2 regions of the Cupriavidus sp. UGS-1 genome follow, and region 1 is predicted to be linked to the other one. Evidence: riboswitches for the same ligand, from Rfam matches in the RefSeq annotation. Region 1 holds a riboswitch; the other holds the start of a gene.
The links. A riboswitch is a leader RNA that binds a small molecule or an ion and turns the genes downstream of it on or off. The one in region 1 is predicted to bind glycine.

Region 1 (4,349 bases):
ATTCGAGGCCCTTGGACGCGTGCAGCGTCGACAGCCGCACTGCATCCGGATCCTCCTCGCGGCCCTCGAGCATGCTCATCAGCGCGACCGTCTGCGTCAGCTCCAGCAGGTTCTTGCCTTCGTCGCCGAAGCCGTCGGCGGTGTCGAAGCCGGTCGCCTCGCCGTCCGCGGCCTCCGGCTTGGTGCCCTTGCGCTTGAGCCAGTCGAGGAATTCCAGCGTATTGGTCCATTTGGCCTGGGCCTGGCGCTCGTCGAAGGTGTCGTACAGATAGGCTTCGTAGTGGATGCCTTCCATCAGATCGTCGAGCACCTCGGTGGCCGGATCGCGCGCGGCACGGTCGGCCAGCCGCACCATCGCCTCGCAGAAGGTGCGCAGCGGCTCGAGCTGGCGCGGCTGCAGCTTGCCTTCGATGCCGCCCATCATCGCCGCCTCGAACAGCGACACCTTGGCCTGCCCGGCGAAGGTGCCCAGCACCTCCAGCGTGGTATTGCCGACCCCGCGCCGCGGCGTGGTGACCGCGCGGATAAAGGCCGGATCGTCGTCGGGATTGGCGATCAGCCGCAGATAGGCACAGATGTCCTTGATCTCGGCCTTGTCGAAGAAGCTCTGCCCGCCGGACAGCACATACGGGATGCGCTCGCGGCGCAGGATCTGCTCGAACAGCCGCGCCTGGTGGTTGCCGCGATAGAGGATCGCGTAGTCGCGGAACTGCGCGCGCCGCTCGAACTTGTGCGCCGACAGCTTGAACACCACCGACTCGGCCTCGTGCTCCTCGTCGTTCATCGGCGTCACGGTGATCGGGTCCCCCATGCCGTGCTCGCTCCACAGCGTCTTGTCGAACAGCTTGGGGTTGTTGGCGATCACCGCATTGGCGGCCTGCAGGATGCGCACCGTGGAGCGATAGTTCTGCTCGAGCTTGATGACCTTCAGGTTCGGGAAGTCGGTCTGCAGCAGGCGCAGATTGTCCAGCGTGGCGCCGCGCCAGCCGTAGATCGCCTGGTCGTCGTCGCCGACCGCGGTGAAGGCGGGCGCGCGCAGATGCGAGCCGCCGGCCAGCAGCTTCAGCAGCTGGTACTGGCAGGCGTTGGTGTCCTGGTATTCGTCGACGAGGAAGTAGCGCAGCCGGTTCTGCCACTTGAGCCGCACGGTTTCGTCGCGTGCGAACAGCTCGGCCGGCAGCCGGATCAGGTCGTCGAAGTCGACCGCCTGGTACGCCGCCAGCGTGGCGACATAGTTGCGGTAGATCAGCGCGGCCTGGTGCTGGTCGGCGTCGGTGGCCTCGGCGATCGCGGTCTCGGGATCGACCATGCCGTTCTTCCACAGCGAGATCGTGCTCTGCACGCTGCGGATCAGCTTCTTGTCAGTGGTGGCCAGCTGCTCCTGGATCAGGCCGAAGCAGTCATCGGCGTCCATGATCGAGAACTGCGGCTTCAGGCCCAGGTGCTCGGCCTCGGCGCGCAGGATCTGCACGCCCAGCGAGTGGAAGGTGCAGACGGTCAGCTGGCGCAGCGGGATGCGCTTGCCGTCCCGGGTCTTGCCCTCCATCAGCTTGGCGATCCGCTCCTGCATTTCCTTGGCGGCCTTGTTGGTGAAGGTCACCGCGGCGATGTGGCGGGGCTCGAAGCCCTTGTCCTCGATCAGATGCGCAATCTTCTGCGTGATCACCCGGGTCTTGCCCGAACCCGCGCCGGCGAGCACCAGGCAGGGGCCGTCCAGATAGCGGACGGCTTCGGATTGGGCGGCGTTCAGTCCGTGGGTCATCGGTCGGGGGCGGAGGTCGGGTACGGCTGGAGGCCGGGCCGCATCGCAAGGGAGGCGGGCCGCAGGCGCGACGCGTTTGGGCACGGGTCGCGGATGGATCAAAGCGGGCGATGTTAACACGGGGGCGGGTCCGGCCGAGCCACCGGAACCGTGGCCTGCAACGCGCCGCTCTCGCGTTGACAGCCGGCAGGCCTGCGGTTAGAGTCGCGCCATCCGTCCGGGAGAGCGCGCGACAGACCATTCACTCGCGCCGCCGAAGGGGAATCACCCGAAAACTCTCAGGCACCATGGACCGGGCGGATCGGCATGCAGCATGCACACGATGTATGCCGAACTCTGGAGAGCGACACCCGCCATTCATCGATTGAATGATGAGCGTGTCCACCGAAGGGGCGCACGGCGGGGCCGGCGGGTTCGAAGCGAACCGCAGGACCAGTCCGTAATCTCTCAGGTATCGAGGACAGAGGGGGTCATCCGTCGCGACGGTTCCAACGAGCCGCGCGACGGATGACCCTTTTTTGTTTGGCGCGCCGCGCGCGCCGGACCGAACGATGCCACGCTCCGAGGAATCCATGACGCTCCAGGCCACCCCGCTCAACGCCATCCACCGCGCCCTCGGCGCCCGCATGGTCGATTTCGGCGGATGGGACATGCCGGTCAACTACGGCTCGCAGATCGAAGAACACCATGCGGTGCGCAGCGATGCGGGCATGTTCGACGTTTCGCACATGTGCGTCGTCGACCTCGCCGGACCCAATACCCGCGCCTTCCTGCGCGGACTGCTCGCCAACAACGTCGACAAGCTGCAAACCCCGGGCAAGGCGCTGTATTCCTGCATGCTCGACCCGAATGGCGGTGTGATCGACGACCTGATCGTCTATTTCTTCGCCGAGGACCGCTTCCGCCTGGTGGTCAACGCCAGCACCGCGACCGGCGACATCGACTGGATCCGCCAGCGCAATGCCGACACCGGCGCCGGCGTGACCATTACTCCCCGTCGCACCGACAACGCCTCCGATAATGCCGCACCGCTGGCCATCGTCGCCGTGCAGGGCCCGAACGCGCGCGCCAAGGTGTGGGCGGCCTTCCCGTCGACCCAGCCCAGCGAGGCGCTCAAGCCGTTCAACGCGATGGTCGTCGAAGACGCCGCGATCGGCGAAATCATGGTGGCCCGCACCGGCTACACCGGCGAGGACGGCTTCGAGCTGGTGGTGCCGGCCGACAACGTCGCCGCGGTCTGGGAAAAGCTGCATGCCGCCGGCGTGCGTCCGGCCGGGCTCGGCGCGCGCGACACGCTGCGGCTCGAAGCCGGCATGAACCTGTACGGCCAGGACATGGACATCCACACCTCCCCGCTCGACGCCGGCCTGGCCTGGACCGTCGACCTGCAAAGCGAGCGCGATTTCGTCGGCAAGGCCGCGCTGGTGGCCAACGGCCAGCGCCAGCAGTTTGCCGGCCTGATCCTGCGCGACAAGGGCGGCGTGCTGCGCGCGCACCAGACCGTGCTGACCGCCGCCGGCGAGGGCGAAACCACCTCGGGCACCTTCAGCCCGACCCTGTCCCAATCGATCGCCTTCGCGCGCCTGCCCAAGGATGTGGCGCTCGGCAGCGAAGTCCAGGTGCTGATCCGCGACCGCAAACTGACTGCGACTGTGGTTAAACTGCCGTTTGTGCGCAATGGCAAGGCACTCGTGAGCTGACGGCTCACTGCGGACATCGTCCACCCGGTCACGCTGCGCCCCGCGGCCCCTTTCACCGATGGCACGCGGCGGCGCGACACAAGAATCTGAAATTGGAGAATCTCGATGAATTTCCCCGCTGACCTGAAGTACACCGAGTCGCACGAATGGGTGCGCGTCGAAACCGACGGCACGCTGACGATCGGCATCACCGATCACGCACAGGATGCGCTCGGCGACATCGTCTTCCTCGAACTGCCCGAGGTCGGCAAGACGGTCGGCGCCGGTGACGCGCTGGCCGTGGTCGAATCGGTCAAGGCCGCGTCGGACATCTACGCGCCGGTGGCCGGTGAAGTGGTCGCCGTCAACGACGCCGTCAAGGACGCGCCCGAGAGCGTCAACGCCAACGCCTTCGATGCCTGGCTGTTCAAGATCAAGCCGGCCAACGGCGACGACGTCAACGGCCTGATGACGGCCGACGCCTACAAGGCCAGCGTCGGCGCCTGAGCCCGGCGCCCCGCCCGCGGCGCCGAGGCATGGCTGACCACCATGCCCCGGCCCGCCTCTCCGAGTCACTTGCCATGAACGCTCCCCTGCCCATGAACGCCGCTCAATCCGCTCGCCCTTCGCTGGCCGAACTCGAAGCTCGCGACGCCTTCTCCCACCGCCATATCGGTCCCGACGCCGCCGAACAGCAGCACATGCTGAAGGTGCTGGGCTACGACAGCCGCGCCGCGCTGATGGACGCCATCATCCCGGCCGCGATCCGCCGCAGCGACGGCATGCCGCTGGGCGAATTCACCGAGCCGCTGACCGAGGAAGCCGCGCTGGCCAAGCTGCGCGGCATCGCCGGCAAGAACAAGGTGTTCAAGAGCTTCATCGGCCAGGGCTACTACAACACGCTGACG
Region 2 (4,349 bases), on a different contig from region 1:
CAGTCGGTTACACTGCTGGCCGACGCGGCGGCCAGCTTCGCCGAACACATGGTGGCCGGCGTCGAAGCCGACCGGGCGCGCATCGCCGAGCTGCTCGAGCGATCGCTGATGCCGGTCACCGCGCTGAACCCGCATATCGGCTACGACAAGGCCGCCGAGATCGCCAAGCTGGCCGTGGCCCGCAACCTGTCGCTGCGCGAGGCGGCAATCGCCTCGGGCCATGTCACCGCCGAGCAGTTCGAACAATGGATCGATCTGAAGGGGATGACGCGCGAGGTGTAGCGTCAGCGCACCGGTGCTGGCGGCCACGTCCACGACGGCGCATGCGGCCGCCCACACATTGAACGACCCATCGACCGGCCCCGCGGCACCGCGGCGGCCGGCGACAAACCCGCTCCAGACGGGCCGACGACGATCGGGGTAACAACGATCGCATTGACGAGATGATTCCTGCTCCCATTCCCGCCGATGACCCGCGGCGCCTCGACGCGCTGTATTCGCTGAACCTCCTCGACACCGCCGCCGAAGAGCGCTTCGACCGGCTGACACGCCTGGCCAGGCGGCTGTTCGACGTGCCGATCGCGCTGGTGAGCCTGGTCGACGCCAGGCGGCAATGGTTCAAGTCCTCGTTCGGCCTGGCCGTACGCGAAACGCCGCGCGAGCAATCGTTCTGCGGCCACGCGATCCTGCGCGACGATCTGCTGATCGTGCCCGATGCGCTGCAGGACCAGCGCTTTCACGACAACCCGCTGGTCACGGGCGCGCCCGGCGTGCGCTTCTATGCCGGCTGCCCGCTCGCGGTACGCGGCGGCGCCAAGGTCGGCACGCTGTGCCTGATCGACACCGCGCCGCGCGAGTTCGACAAGGACGACCAGGCGCTGCTGCACGATCTGGGGCGCCTGGCCGAGCAGGAGCTGGAGTCGGCGCAACTGGCGTCGATGGATGACCTGACGATGCTGTCGAACCGGCGCGGCTTTTCGGCGCTGGCGCAGCATGCGCTGGCGGTCTGCCAGCGCCAGCGGATGCCGGCCACGCTGCTGTTCTTCGACATGGATGGCTTCAAGGCCATCAACGACCGCTTCGGCCACGCGGAGGGCGATCTGGCGCTGACCGCCTTTGCCGATCAATTGCGCCAGGCGTTCCGGCAGTCCGACCTGATCGGACGGCTCGGCGGCGACGAGTTCGTCGTGCTGCTGGTCGACGCCTGCGCCGACCAGTGCGACGCGATGCTGGCCCGGCTGCGGCAAGGCGTGGAGGCACACAACGCGCAGAGCCAGCGCGGCTATCGGCTCGACTTCAGCGCCGGCGCGGTCGCGTTCGATCCCGCCCGCCATGCGGGCATCGCCGATCTGCTGGCGCAGGCCGATCAGGCGATGTACGCCAACAAGCAGGCCCGCAAGGCGGGGACGCCGCCCGCCGGGCGTCAGTAACTCGCGTTGCGGCCGCCGCCGCGCCGTGTTACTGTCCGCCCATCCAGGAGAAAGCGAGCCTGCCGCGACAGCGCGGCGGCAGCGCTGCCGAAGGCGTACCCCCGAAACGCTCAGGTACCGAAGACTGGAGACGACAACGAACTGGAGAGCGCCGCCATCATGATTTGACGATGACGGCCGCCGAAGGGGCAAGCCGGGTCCGGGGCGGACGCGGTGAATCTCTCAGGCAAAAGGACAGTGGGGGCAGCCGGGTTGGCATCGACGATGCCGGCCGGCTGCCCCTTTTTGCATCCTGGAGCCTGAAATGAAAGTCATCGTGATGGGAGCCGGCGTGATCGGCGTGGCCTCGGCGTGGTATCTGTCCAAGGCCGGCCACGAGGTCGTGGTGCTCGAGCGCAATGCCGGCGCGGCACGCGAAACCAGCTTCGGCAATGGCGGCCAGATCTCGGTCAGCCATGCCGAGCCCTGGGCCAACCCGTCGGCGCCGCTGAAGCTGCTCAGCTGGCTGGGACGCGAGGACGCGCCGCTGCTGTTCCGCCTGCGCGCCGACCCGGCGCAATGGTCGTGGGGCCTGAAATTCCTGCGCGAATGTCCGGCCCGGCGTTCCACCCGCAACATGATCCAGCTGCTCAATCTCGGCACCTACAGCCGCGCCAGCCTGCAGGCGCTGCGCGCCGAGACCGGCATCGAGTACGACCACCTGACCCACGGCATCCTCCACTTCTATACCAGCCAGAAGGAATTCGACGCGGCGATCGAGCCGGCGCGCATCATGCGCGAGCTCGGCTGCGAGCGCCGCGTGATCGGTCCCGACGAAGTGGTGAAGCTGGAACCCGCGTTGGCGTCGATCGCGCCGCGGCTGGCGGGCGCCACCTACACCAGCGAGGACGAGTCCGGCGACGTGCATCGCTTCACCACCGGACTGGCCGCGCTGTGCGAGGCGCGCGGCGTGCACTTCCGCTATGGCGTGCGCGTGCAGCGGCTGCTGGCCGAAGGCGGCCGCATGCGTGGGGTCGAGATCGCCGACGAGACCGGCGCCTATACCGTCGAGCAGGCGGACGCCTATGTGCTCGCGCTCGGCAGCTTCAGCCCGATGCTGGCGCGTCCGCTGGGCGTCAAGCTCGACATCTATCCGGCCAAGGGTTATTCGGCCACGCTGCCGGTGCTCGATCCCGAGCGCGCGCCGAGCGTCAGCCTGACCGACGACGAGTACAAGCTGGTGTTTTCGCGGCTGGGCGACCGGCTGCGCATCGCCGGCACCGCCGAGCTCAACGGCTATTCGATGGAGCTGAACCCGGTGCGCTGCGAGGCCATCGTGCGGCGTACGCTGGAGATCTTCCCCGGTGTCAGCCGGCCCGAACTGGCGCGCTACTGGACCGGCCTGCGTCCCGCGACGCCGGGCAACGTGCCGTATATCGGCGCGAGCGCGGTGCAGGGGCTGTACCTGAACACCGGCCATGGCACGCTGGGCTGGACGCACGGCTGCGGCTCGGGACGCGCGATCGCCGAACTGATCAGCGGCCGCGTGCCGGAAGTGGACTTCGGCTTTTGCGGTCCGCTGCCGCAGGCGCCACGGATGGCGCCTCCGCTCGCGCCGGTGATTGCCGCGCGCGCCGCCGCATCGGAGCCGGCCGAGGTTTGATATCCGTCTGATACAGGTCTGAAACAACGACACCGGCGCGGCATGGCATCGCCATGCGCGCCGGTGTTTTCGTTTCATCGCTGCCGCGCATGCATGGGCGCCAAAGCGTACCCGTTTCTGCGCACGGCTTTCGGCGCGCGTACCCGTTTCTGCGGGCCGCATTGGCAGCCGACTGGCAGCCGACTGGAGCCGATTGGCGGCCGCATCGACAGCCCCATGGCCAGCCCTACTGCCGGCCCTACTGCCCGCCCAATTGCCGGCCCAGTTGCCGGCACACAGTGCACCTTGCGGACCAAAGCCAGGCCCGGGCACGGCATGAATCGGGCGGGCCATCCGCACCGGGCACGTGCGAATGCGGGGCCGCACCGTACCCGTTTCTGCGTCGTGCGAACGCCGTCCGATGCCGCGTGGCGTGCCGTGCGTACCCGTTTCTGCGTACACAACCTCAGTCGAATCAAGGGTCTCCGATGTCTCGACGTCTCGCCATCGCCGCGCGGATGCCGCCCGCTCGCGCCCCGGCATCAAGCGATGGTATCGACCACGCCGCCGTCGACGCGCAACGCGGCGCCGGTCGTCGCCGATGCCTGCGGCGAACAGACATAGACCACCATGTTGGCGACTTCCTCCACCGTGGCCGCGCGCTGGAGGATCGAGCTGGGCCGATGCGCCTTGACGAACTCGGCGGCCGCTTCCTCGATCGACAGCCCTGCCTTGTCGGCATCCTCGCGCAGCATCTCGCGCAGGCCGTCGGACAGCGTTGGCCCTGGCAATACCGCGTTGACCGTGACGCCGGTACCGGTCAGCCGTTTGGCGAGGCCGCGCGACACCGCCAGCTGCGCGGTCTTCGAGAAGCCGTAGTGGATCATGTCCTCCGGCGTGTTCAGCGCAGACTCCGACGAGATGAAGACCACGCGGCCCCAGCCGTTGGCCGCCATCGCGGCCGTATACGCCCGCGCCAGCCGCACGCCGGACATCACGTTGACATCGAAGATGCGGGCCCAGTCCTCGTCGCTCAGTTCGTAGAAATCGCGCGGACCGTAGATGCCGGCGTTGTTCACCAGAATGTCGACCGCCGGCTCCGCGGCCACGATCGCATCGCACCCGTGGGCGCTGCCCACGTCGGCCGCGACGCCGCGCACCGTGGCGCCCGGCACCTCGCGCACCACGTCCGCGATGGCGCCTTCGACGGTGTCCTGCTTGCGGCCATTGACGATGACCGCCGCGCCGCTGCGCGCCAGCCCGATGGCGATGGCCAGCCCGATGCCGGCTGTCGAGGC

Region 2: linked by a shared signal. The riboswitch ahead of LRR16_RS11720 (D-amino acid dehydrogenase) and the one ahead of gcvT (glycine cleavage system aminomethyltransferase GcvT) in region 1 are both predicted to bind glycine.

Annotation. Positions count from the first base shown of each region.
Region 1 covers NZ_JAJQJF010000009.1:86,547-90,895, forward strand. The annotation lists gene LRR16_RS13710 (UvrD-helicase domain-containing protein) at 1-1,762, opposite strand, end outside; glycine riboswitch at 1,971-2,067, shown strand; glycine riboswitch at 2,089-2,236, shown strand; gene gcvT (glycine cleavage system aminomethyltransferase GcvT) at 2,335-3,462, shown strand; gene gcvH (glycine cleavage system protein GcvH) at 3,568-3,948, shown strand; gene gcvP (aminomethyl-transferring glycine dehydrogenase) at 4,023-4,349, shown strand, end outside.
Region 2 covers NZ_JAJQJF010000007.1:97,192-101,540, forward strand. The annotation lists gene fumC (class II fumarate hydratase) at 1-282, shown strand, start outside; gene LRR16_RS11715 (diguanylate cyclase) at 444-1,430, shown strand; glycine riboswitch at 1,562-1,678, shown strand; gene LRR16_RS11720 (D-amino acid dehydrogenase) at 1,735-3,072, shown strand; gene LRR16_RS11725 (SDR family NAD(P)-dependent oxidoreductase) at 3,594-4,349, opposite strand, start outside.